One region of the Planococcus rifietoensis genome, then DNA from elsewhere that is predicted to be linked to it. Evidence: a T-box and tRNA genes for the amino acid it is inferred to sense, from the RefSeq annotation. Region 1 holds a T-box; the other holds one or more tRNA genes.
What was found. The T-box of region 1 lies ahead of AUC31_RS05470 (valine--tRNA ligase). A T-box ahead of a tRNA ligase gene usually reads a tRNA of that ligase, here a tRNA-Val.
Positions count from the first base shown of each region.

Region 2: it encodes a tRNA-Val, which carries the amino acid that the T-box ahead of AUC31_RS05470 (valine--tRNA ligase) is inferred to sense. The anticodon was not compared.

Region 1 is NZ_CP013659.2:1,126,250-1,132,229, reverse strand. It holds gene AUC31_RS05475 (ATP-grasp domain-containing protein) at 1-759, shown strand, start outside; gene AUC31_RS05470 (valine--tRNA ligase) at 1,098-3,731, opposite strand; T-box leader at 3,813-4,031, opposite strand; gene AUC31_RS05465 (AbrB family transcriptional regulator) at 4,053-5,102, opposite strand; gene hemL (glutamate-1-semialdehyde 2,1-aminomutase) at 5,344-5,980, opposite strand, start outside.
Region 2 is NZ_CP013659.2:3,352,492-3,358,471, forward strand. It holds rRNA gene AUC31_RS16665 (23S ribosomal RNA) at 1-1,574, shown strand, start outside; rRNA gene rrf (5S ribosomal RNA) at 1,640-1,755, shown strand; tRNA gene AUC31_RS16675 (tRNA-Thr) at 1,798-1,870, shown strand; tRNA gene AUC31_RS16680 (tRNA-Glu) at 1,929-2,003, shown strand; tRNA gene AUC31_RS16685 (tRNA-Val) at 2,009-2,084, shown strand; tRNA gene AUC31_RS16690 (tRNA-Tyr) at 2,115-2,198, shown strand; tRNA gene AUC31_RS16695 (tRNA-Gln) at 2,213-2,287, shown strand; tRNA gene AUC31_RS16700 (tRNA-Lys) at 2,299-2,371, shown strand; tRNA gene AUC31_RS16705 (tRNA-Ala) at 2,396-2,468, shown strand; gene AUC31_RS16710 (citrate synthase/methylcitrate synthase) at 2,531-3,610, opposite strand; gene AUC31_RS16715 (LysR family transcriptional regulator) at 3,714-4,595, shown strand; gene AUC31_RS16720 (GNAT family N-acetyltransferase) at 4,675-5,241, shown strand; gene rocF (arginase) at 5,309-5,980, shown strand, end outside.

The sequences.
Region 1 (5,980 bases):
AACCAGGGATTTATCGATGAATTGAAGCGCTATTGTTCAATTGAGTTGCTCACCTGGGATGACTGGAGCGAGGATGGGGTGGAACAATTAATCCAGCGCGTCCATGGCCAATCGGTGTTTTACCGCGTACGGCAGCCGCATGCTGCCCGTTTTTTGGAAGATCGCGGAGTACGGCTCATCAACCGTGCGGAAGTGAACCGCATCGCCAACGATAAATGGCAAAGCTATCAATTTTTCCAAGTTCTTGGCCTCCCCGCGATCCCGACGTATCGGTCGGCTCTGCCGTATCCGTATATCGCCAAAAGCGCGGATGGCCACGGCGGCGCGGAAGTGTGGCCTGTCGAATCGCCGGAGGATGTGCCTGCTGTTGAATCCCTGCTCCTCTATCAGCCCGTGGTTCCGCATATTGCCGATGTCCGGGCGTACGTTATCGGCAAGAATATCGTCGGTGCGGTCAAACGCAGCGCCACTAGTTCATTCAAAGCGAATTATTCGCTCGGTGCTTCCGTTGAACGATTCGAGCTGACGGCTGCACAGCGAAACGACGTCGAAAAAATCGCCACAGCCTTGAACAGCGATTACATCGGCATCGACTTTTTGCTATTGGAAGACGGCCGCCATGTGTTCAATGAACTTGAAGACCCAGTCGGCGCACGCTCTTTTTACCAAACACACGATGATAATATCGCCGAGCTCTTGGCACAGCATTTTACAAACTTGGAACAAAACTATCCGTTCCGTGACAGCGACCGGAACTAAATGAGGTTATTACTCAGTTACGAATTGAAATAGAATCATTTTTCCGACATTCAAAATCAATGACCTGTCTAAGGATTTGAAGAAGCGTTCGCTCGTAAACCCTTCTGCTCAATAATGCTGCGCATTACTTTCGCAAAGATAATGTCTCCCGTTGGTCGACCTTATCTTTCCTGTGGATCAGCGAGACGACCGAGACCCCGCAGGCCGCAGTGGCGTCTGAGGAGGCTTGGGCGCGAGTCCACGTACAGCGAGCGATAAGCTTCGGAAAACACGGCTTCCTAGCTTTCTTGACAAGCTGAAAAAAGCGATTCCCATTTAAAGGGAATCGCTTTTTCCTATTACAGGTTCTTCAATTCTTCCATGCGTTTTTCAACAGTTGCGTGCTTCTCAAGGTAATCCGCTTCTTTCTTGCGTTCCTCTGCCACTACCGCTTCCGGTGCTTTCGACACGAAGCGTTCGTTCGACAATTTGCCTTGGACGAGCTTGACTTCTTTCGCCCATTTGTCGAGTTCTTTTTGCAGGCGTTTCAATTCTTCTTCGATGTCGATCAAGCCTTCAAGCGGCATGAACAATTCCGCTCCGGACACGACCGCTGACATCGATTTCTCAGGTGCTTCGATGTTGTGGCCAATCGTCAAAGTCTCCGGGTTGCAGAAACGTTCGATGTACGCTGCGTTTTCTTCGAGCACCGACAACGTCGTCTCGTCTTTCGCACTGATCGTCATCGGCACTTTCTTGCTCATCGGCGTCTGGACTTCGGCACGGATCGTGCGGACCGAACGGATAACGTCCATCAATAGCTTCATGCTGTCGGCTTTTTTCGCATCGCTCAGTGCCGGGTCGGCTGTCGGCCAAGCGGCAATCGTGATCGATTCGCCTTCAGTCGGCAAGTTCTGCCAGATTTCTTCTGTGATGAACGGCATGAATGGGTGAAGCAAGCGCATTGTGTTATCGAGCACGTATGCGAGTACGGAACGCGTCATCGCTTTTGCCTGTTCGTCTTCTCCGTATAATGGCAATTTCGCCATCTCAATATACCAGTCACAGAAATCATCCCAGATGAAGTTGTAAAGCAGGCGCCCGACTTCCCCGAACTCGTAGCGTTCCGCAAGGTCTGTCACTTGCTCGATCGTTTCGTTGAGGCGCGTCAAGATCCATGTATCAGCCACGGATTTCTCGCCGGACAGATCGATGTCTGTGTGCTCCATGCCTTCCATGTTCATCATTGCAAAACGCGATGCGTTCCAGATTTTATTGGCAAAGTTCCATACCGACTCGACTTTGTCATTCGAATAGCGCAAGTCCTGTCCTGGAGATGATGCCGTTGCCAGGAAGTAGCGCAAGGAATCCGCGCCGTATTCCGCAATAACGTCCATCGGGTCGACGCCGTTGCCGAGTGATTTCGACATTTTGCGGCCTTCCGCATCCCGAACAAGGCCGTGGATGAGCACGTCTTTGAACGGTTTTTCGCCAGTGAATTCGAGCGCCTGGAAAATCATGCGCGATACCCAGAAATTGATGATGTCATAGCCCGTCACGAGTGCATCGGTCGGGTAATAACGGCTCAATTCATCGTTTTCTTCCGGCCAGCCGAGTGTCGAAAATGGCCATAGGGCGGATGAGAACCACGTATCGAGAACATCTTCATCTTGCGTCCAGTTTTCCGCATCAGCCGGTGCCTCGTGGCCGACATAGATTTCACCGGTTTCGTTATGATACCAAGCCGGGATCTGATGTCCCCACCATAATTGACGCGAGATGCACCAATCGCGGATGTTTTCCATCCAGTGCAAATAGGTTTTTTCGAAACGGTCCGGCACAAAATTGACGCCGTCGTCGCTCTTTTGGCTATCGACCGCTTTTTTGGCAAGTGGCTGCATGTCGACGAACCATTGCGTCGACAGATACGGTTCGACGACCGCACCGCTGCGCTCGGAATGCCCGACCGAGTGAAGGTGATCTTCAATTTTAAACAGCACGTCCATGTCCTGCAAATCTTTAATGATCGCTTTGCGGCATTCGAAGCGGTCCATGCCTTCATATTTGCCGGCATTTTCATTCATCGAGCCGTCTTCATGCATGATAAGGACGCGCTCTAAATTATGGCGATTGCCGATCTCAAAGTCGTTCGGGTCATGCGCAGGCGTGATTTTCACAGCGCCGCTTCCAAATTCGCGATCTACGTAATCGTCAGCAACAATTTCAATTTCACGTCCGATGATTGGCAAGATGACCTTTTTGCCGATCAAATGCTGATAGCGTTCGTCTCTCGGGTGAACCGCTACTGCCGTATCGCCGAGCATCGTCTCAGGGCGAGTCGTCGCGATTTCGATATGGCCAGAACCATCAGCCAGCGGATAGCGCATATGATAGAACGCACCTTGTACGTCTTTATAGATAACTTCGATATCCGAGATCGCCGTTTTGGTCGCCGGGTCCCAGTTGATGATGTATTTGCCGCGGTAAATCAATTTTTTCTCGTACAATTTCACGAATACTTCGCGCACCGCTTTTGACAAGCCTTCGTCCAAGGTGAAACGCTCGCGTGAATAGTCGAGTCCAAGCCCAAGCTTCGACCATTGCTGGCGGATATGGCCTGCGTATTCTTCTTTCCATTTCCATGACTCTTCAAGAAACGCTTCGCGGCCCATATCGTGGCGTGAACGGCCTTCTTCTTTCAGCTTGCCTTCGACTTTCGCCTGTGTCGCGATGCCGGCATGGTCCATACCAGGAAGCCACAAGGCGTCATAGCCCTGCATGCGCTTCATGCGCGTCATGATGTCTTGTAAAGTCGTATCCCACGCATGCCCTAAGTGAAGTTTGCCCGTGACGTTTGGCGGCGGGATAACGATCGTATACGGCGTTTTGCCGCTTTCCGGTTTCGCTTCGAAGAATTTATTGTCCACCCACCAGTCGTAACGCCCTTGTTCGATTGCTTGCGGTTCGTATTTCGTTGATAATTGCTTGCTCATCCAAATTCCTCCTCTTGGCCAATATTCGGCTCTGTTTACTGTCGAACTTAAAAATGAATACAAAAAAACTCCTGTCGTCTCGTAAAGGACGAAGGAGTTTTTCGCGGTACCACCTTTATACACAGGCAGAATTGCGCCTGGCTCTCAAGTTCGATAACGGATTCGCATCCGGTTCCCGCTACTCATTTCACGGCAACTGCTCCGAGGTGACATTCAAATGCGGAACATGAAAGCCTCTCACCACTCGGCTCCCTCTCTGAAATGTCCCGGACACTTTACTATCCTCATCAACGCATCAATATCCTGTTAAGCTTATTGTACTCAATAGCCTGATTTAGCGTCAAGCTTTTTCACGTAGTGAGACACGAGCGGCGCCGCAACGAGCAGGATAAAGAACAGCCGGAACAGATGGAAGCTCGTCACCAGCGGCACATCGGCTCCCGCCTCGAGCGCGGTAATCGTCATCTCCGCCATGCCGCCCGGGGCTGCACTCAAGAAAAAGTCGAGGAATAGATACTCCGGCAATAGCAGTTCCAATCCGTAGGCAAGACCTGCTGAAAACACAATGAGCAATACGGTATTGAGCAATACTGCCCCTGCAATCCGCCCATCCAAGGAATCGCCAAGCTTCTCCATCGACAAGCCGAGATGCGTTCCGATCAACACTTGCGCGATGATGATGACGAGTCCCGGTAAATCGATTAAATCGCTGCCGGTCAAGGTCTGGACGACAGCCATCGCAAGAACCGGCGCCATCAATTCGCGCGCTGGAAAAGAAATGCGCTTCATGATCCAGTACAAGACGTAACCGAAGACGAGTGCGATGCCGAATGCATACGGCGAGAACCGGAAGGCCGTCTCTGTGATGTCACCCGGCGCTCGTCCCGACAAGAGTCCTGCAGCGAGCGGCACGGTGAAGACGATGAGCAGGATGCGGAAGGTCTGCATGACCGACACGATCGTCACATTAGCGGATTTCACTTCTTCTGAAATTAGCACCATCTGCGACAAGCCGCCCGGCATTGAACCGAGCAACGCCGTCGACATCGTGACGCGCGTCATACGCTGGAACAACCATCCGAGCACTAAGGAAAACGCGACGACCGCGATCGTCATGATGAACATATACGGCAGATCTGTCGCCATCAACAATACCGACTCCTGCGTAAAAGCTGCGCCGATCTGAACACCGAGCAGCAATAGCCCGAGCGTCCGGAACACTTTCGGCCAGTGGAACTTCATATCGGTCACTTGACGCAAAATAAGAAAAGCCGCCATCGGACCCAGCAGCCAAGGCAGGAACAAGCCGGTCAAGCTAAACAAAAAGCCAGCGCCAAGCGCAATGGCTAAAGTTACAAGAAAACGTTTCAATGCGTTACCAACTTTCACTAATTAAAATTACCATTAGTTTTATATTACCAGACTATTAGACAGAAAATGCACTTCCCTCTACAAATCGATTTCTCAACTAATAAGTTTCGTCACTCTTATGGCAAATATAATCCTCTCCCTTCACCTATCCTGATAATAAAAGAAACGAGCACAATTAATTTGTGAAAAAAACCGCCCCCAAAAGCCAGCGGTTCTGGCCTTCAAGGACGGTTTATCTAAATTATTTCGCTAGTTTCGCAAACACATTATGGAATGCTTGCACTGTGCGTTCGATATGTTCAGGTGTATGGGCAGTCGAAAGGAACATGCCTTCAAACTGGGATGGTGGCAAATAAATGCCTTCTTCCGCCATCAAACGATAGTACTCCGCAAACAACTCCAGATCGGAACTCGAAGCTGTTTCAAAGTTCGTCACTTCCTCATTCGTGAAGAAGAAGCCGATCATCGAGCCTGCACGGTTGACCGTATGCGGGATATTGTATTTTTCAGCCGCTTCGCGGAAACCTTTTTCGAGCTGGTCACCACGTTCGACGAATGTTTCGTAGCTTGCTTCATTCAAACGCGACAATGTCTCAAAGCCTGCACGCATCGCGAGCGGGTTTCCGGACAGTGTGCCTGCCTGGTAGATCGAGCCGCTTGGTGCGACTTGTTCCATGATTTCGCGTTTGCCGCCGAATGCGCCGACAGGCAACCCGCCGCCGATGACTTTGCCAAGGCATGTCATGTCCGGCGTGACGCTGTAATGGCCTTGGGCACAATTATAGCCGACGCGGAAGCCGGTCATGACTTCATCAAAGATCAAAACGGTGCCGTTTTCATGCGTCAAGTTGCGCAGCTCTTGAAGGAATCCTTCAGCT
Region 2 (5,980 bases), 1.3 Mb from region 1:
GAGGAAGGCTCGTCCGCTCAGGGTTAGTCGGGACCTAAGTCGAGGCCGATAGGCGTAGACGATGGACAACAGGTTGATATTCCTGTACCACCTCCCCGCCGTTTGAGCAATGGGGGGACGCAGAAGGATAGGGTGAGCGTGCCGTTGGTTGTGCACGTCCAAGTTGTGAGATGAGAAACGAGGCAAATCCCGTTTCTATACAACATCAAGCAGTGATGGCAAGAGGTTTACCTCAGAGTCCCTGATTTCACACTGCCAAGAAAAGCCTCTAGCGAGGCGGGAGGTGCCCGTACCGCAAACCGACACAGGTAGGCGAGAAGAGAATTCTAAGGTGAGCGAGTGAACTCTCGTTAAGGAACTCGGCAAAATGACCCCGTAACTTCGGGAGAAGGGGTGCTCTGGTAGGGTGTTACAGCCCGAGAGAGCCGCAGTGAATAGGCCCAGGCGACTGTTTAGCAAAAACACAGGTCTCTGCAAAACCGTAAGGTGACGTATAGGGGCTGACGCCTGCCCGGTGCTGGAAGGTTAAGGGGAGTGCTTAGCGCAAGCGAAGGTGCGAACCGAAGCCCCAGTAAACGGCGGCCGTAACTATAACGGTCCTAAGGTAGCGAAATTCCTTGTCGGGTAAGTTCCGACCCGCACGAAAGGCGTAACGATCTGGGCACTGTCTCAACGAGAGACTCGGTGAAATTATAGTACCTGTGAAGATGCAGGTTACCCGCGACAGGACGGAAAGACCCCGTGGAGCTTTACTGTAGCCTGATATTGAATTTTGGTGCAACTTGTACAGGATAGGTAGGAGCCAGAGAACCCGGAGCGCCAGCTTCGGGGGAGGCGTCGGTGGGATACTACCCTGGTTGTATTGAACTTCTAACCCACAAGCCTTAGCGGCTTGGGAGACAGTGTCAGGCGGGCAGTTTGACTGGGGCGGTCGCCTCCTAAAGAGTAACGGAGGCGCTCAAAGGTTCCCTCAGAATGGTTGGAAATCATTCGCAGAGTGTAAAGGCACAAGGGAGCTTGACTGCGAGACGGACAGGTCGAGCAGGGTCGAAAGACGGACTTAGTGATCCGGTGGTTCCGCATGGAAGGGCCATCGCTCAACGGATAAAAGCTACCCCGGGGATAACAGGCTTATCTCCCCCAAGAGTCCACATCGACGGGGAGGTTTGGCACCTCGATGTCGGCTCATCGCATCCTGGGGCTGTAGTCGGTCCCAAGGGTTGGGCTGTTCGCCCATTAAAGCGGTACGCGAGCTGGGTTCAGAACGTCGTGAGACAGTTCGGTCCCTATCCGTCGCGGGCGCAGGAAATTTGAGAGGAGCTGTCCTTAGTACGAGAGGACCGGGATGGACACACCGCTGGTGTACCAGTTGTTCTGCCAAGAGCATCGCTGGGTAGCTATGTGTGGCCGGGATAAGTGCTGAAAGCATCTAAGCACGAAGCCCCCCTCAAGATGAGATTTCCCATTGCGCAAGCAAGTAAGATCCCTCAAAGACGATGAGGTAGATAGGTTCGGGGTGGAAGCGTGGCGACACGTGCAGCTGACGAATACTAATCGATCGAGGACTTAACCAACAAACTGAAACGCAAGTTTCCCACAATGTCGATTTATCCAGTTTTGAGCGAACAAGCTCAACAAGTCCAGTGATGATGGCAAAGAGGCCACACCCGTTCCCATCCCGAACACGGAAGTTAAGCTCTTTTGCGCCGATGGTAGTTGGGGGTTTCCCCCTGTGAGAGTAGGACGTCGCTGGGCAATCATCTTTTTTTACTTTGTACCGAGATTTCCTTTTACCTTGCTTCCATAGCTCAGCAGGTAGAGTGCTTCCATGGTAAGGAAGAGGTCACCGGTTCGAACCCGGTTGGAAGCTTTTGATTCTTTAAAGTTTCTTTACATCGGAAACTGTTTTCTTTATAATTTTTTTGTAAGGCCCCTTGGTCAAGCGGTTAAGACACCGCCCTTTCACGGCGGTAACACGGGTTCGAATCCCGTAGGGGTCACCATTCATGGAGGATTAGCTCAGCTGGGAGAGCATCTGCCTTACAAGCAGAGGGTCGGCGGTTCGATCCCGTCATCCTCCACCATGTATCCATTTAGGCTATTAATCGAATAACGGTGGGGTAGCGAAGTGGCTAAACGCGGCGGACTGTAAATCCGCTCCTTCGGGTTCGGCAGTTCGAATCTGCCCCCCACCACCAGTTTTTTATTGCTTTGGGGTATAGCCAAGCGGTAAGGCAACGGGTTTTGATCCCGTCATGCCCTGGTTCGAATCCAGGTACCCCAGCCATTTTTTATTTTGAGCCATTAGCTCAGTTGGTAGAGCATCTGACTTTTAATCAGAGGGTCGAAGGTTCGAATCCTTCATGGCTCATTTATCTTTGCGCATTTTTCGCGCGGGGCCTTAGCTCAGCTGGGAGAGCGCGACGCTGGCAGCGTCGAGGTCAGGGGTTCGAGCCCCCTAGGCTCCATTGTTCCATGTGCAATCCATGTGTAAAAAGCCCGTATCCATTCAATTGGATACGGGCTTTTTTTAGTTTCCGATATATTCGGATTGTGGCCGGAAAATCACGTTATCTTGCTGTTGTTCTATCGCATGGGCAGTCCAGCCGACGATCCGTGCGATGCTGAAGGTAGGGGTGAATAGTTCAGGCGACATTTGGATAGACCGCATAATCGCTGCTGCGTAAAATTCTACATTGGTATAAAGGGCACGTCCTGGTTTTCGCTCATTTAACAATTGGGTGATTTTAGTTTCCGCTTTGACTGCAAGGTCCAGCCAAGAGTCTTCTTGCTGCAGCTGCTGGCATTTTTTTCGAAGCAGTATGGCGCGCGGATCTTCTGTGCGATATACCCGGTGACCGAAGCCCATGATTTTCTCGCCTTGCGCCAGTTTTTGTTCAATGACTGGATTAATCCTTTCGGGAGACTGGATTTCATCAAGCAATTCAAGCACACCGGACGGGGCGCCTCCATGCAAAGGACCCTTCATCGTACCGATTGCAGAAACGATGGCAGCGCTTAAGTCGGATTCGGTGGAAATGGTGACACGGCCAGCAAAAGTGGATGCATTCATGCCGTGTTCCATCGTTAAGTTCAAATACGTTTCCAGGGCTTCAGTTTGTGCGTGTGTCGGTACTTGCCCTTTGATCATCCATAGATAGTTTGCAGTATGGCCCAGGTCGCTTCTTGGCGCGACGAATTCCTGTCCGGTGCTTTGCCGGTATAGAAGAGCGGTCATTACAGGAAGTGCAGCAGTAAGGGCAATGGCTTGTTGGTGGATCTCCAATTCTTTGAATTCGGCATGCAGATAAGCTGAAACGAGTGTCCGCATGCCATCCATTAATGAAATTTCTTTGGGCAAAACTTGCGCAATGGCCATAAGATAATCCGGCAATTGGCGATAGGATTTTAATTGTTCAATAAGTCTTGCGAGTTCTTCATTTGAAGCGTGATGGCCGTGCCACAGGAAGTAGGCGGTCTGTTCGAAGCTCTTTTGATTGATCACTTCATCGATCAATGTTCCACGGTAACGGAGTTCACCCTTATCTCCTTCGACAGATGCAATGGCAGTTTGAACGGCGACAATGCCTTTAAGGCCTTTTTGAAACATGTAAATTCCTCCTTTTTTTAAAGTATAAGCTGCAGCTTTAATTATGAAAATTAAAGATTTATAATTAAAATAATTAAAAAAACTAATTGAAAGGAGATCGAAAATGGAGATGCAATGGCTCAGGACCTTTGCGGATGCTGCGGAAACCTTGAATTTCCGTAAGACTTCCGAACGCTTGCTGTTGTCGCAGCCGAGTGTGACGGTGCATATTCGGCAATTGGAAGAGTATTTGGGGATTCGCTTGTTCGACCGCATCAAGAACCGTGTGGTGTTGACTGAGGAAGGGCGCTATTTTAAACAGCAGGCAGACACATTGGTTGAAAAATTCGATTCGACGGTGGACGAGCTTCAATCGTTTGCCCAGGGCTACCGGCGAAAATGGACCATCGCGATCTCCCCGTTGATGGCAGAGACAGTGCTGCCATATGTTCTACACTCGTTTACAAAAGCGCATCCAGACCTTGAGCTGGTTATCCGTGTGGAAGAGTCGGAAGTGATTGAAGAACTGGTAGAAAGCGGGGAAGTGTCTGCTGGCATCTCCGCTTTGAAGCCGGCTAAACGGGTGATTCTCCATGAAGTGGTTTATGAGGATCCTTTACTGCTCATTGTGCCTAGGGATGCTTATGATGATGAGCGGGGCCCGGTGGTTTCAGCACAAGAGGTATTGCAGCAGCATTTCATCTTTACGCATCATCATCCCGTTTTTTGGGAAGAGTTGCTTGTGAAATTGCGCGTGCAGCTTCCTGGAATCCGTACGATGAAAGTGACCCAGGCCCATATTGCGAAAAAGTTTATCCAGGAAGGGCTCGGCGTGTCGTTTTTGCCGAAGTCGATGGTGCGCCGTGAGCTGATCGAAGGGCGATTGATGGAAGCGAATTTTGATCTGTTTCCGTTGCCTAGTGTGGCAACGTATTTTCTTTCGCGCAGCATGGGGGTACTAGAGAACGATTTTTTAAGCCGCGTTCAATCGGTTTATTTCCGGTGAATTGAAGAGGCGAAAGTTTGAGAGAAAATGGCGGATTTGGCGGATGCACTGGTATACTGCAGATAAGGAGGGGATGGATATGTATATTGAACAGCGCAATATTCGGCTTCGTTTGCTGAAACGTGAGGATTTTGAGGCATTATGGGCGCTTTATACACCGGATATCTTCGAATATATGCTGACAAAGGTGGAGCGTTTCGAAGATTTGGAAGCGTGGTTATCGACTGGAATGAACCAATCCAATGTTCTGGTGTTTGCCGTGGAGCTTCCGGAAAGTGGCGAGATCGTCGGCACGACCCGTATATATTCGATTGATGATACGAACAAAAGCTGTGAAATCGGAGCAACTTTCTATAGTGAAAAAGCGCAGCGCACTCATGTCAATACGGCCGTCAAACATGCGCTGCTGGGCTATTGCTTCGAAGAGCGGGAGATGATTCGCGTCCAGTTCAAAACCGATGCTGAGAATATCCGTTCCCAAAAATCGATCGAACGGATAGGTGCAGTGAAAGAAGGGCATTTGCGCAACGAACGCATTCGCTCGACCGGTGAACCAAGGGATGCCATCGTCTATTCCATCATTGACCGTGAATGGCCGGAAGTGAAGAAATCACTAGAAGACAAAATGAATAAATATTCGGAATAATGTCAGGTTGAGCCAAAAGAACCTCAGAGGGTACAATGAATGTATCTTACTGAGGGGGTATAAAATAATGAATAAATTAAATGTTTCTATTATAGGTGTACCAATGGACCACGGACAAATGCGCCGCGGCGTGGATATGGGGCCAAGCGCAATCCGTTATGCGGGCGTTGTGGACCGTATTGAAAATCTCGGACATGCGGTAAACGATGAAGGCGATATTCAAATCCGCAAAGCGGACGGCAAAGTGGATGAAAACACCAACTTGCGCAATATGGATGTTATTACTGAAGCGACTGAAGCGCTTGGGGAAACGGTTTCAGGCGTCGCTAAAGCGGGCAATTTCCCGTTGGTACTCGGTGGTGACCATAGCATCGCGATCGGCACGCTTGCCGGCATTTCAGAGCATTACGAGAATTTGGGCGTTATCTGGTACGATGCGCATGCAGATATGAACACGAGCGAAACTTCGCCATCGGGCAATATCCACGGCATGCCGCTTGCAGCGAGCTTTGGGCATGGCCATGAGAAATTGACGAACATTCGCGGCTACTCGCCAAAAGTGAAGCCGGAAAATATAGTCATCATCGGGGCGCGTTCTGTTGACCCAGGCGAGCGCGAATTGATTAAAGAGCATGGCATCAAAGTGTTCAGCATGCACGAAATCGACAAAATGGGCATGGACCACGTTATGCAGGAGTCGATCCGCTATTTGCGCGAAGAACGTAAAACAGACGGTGTT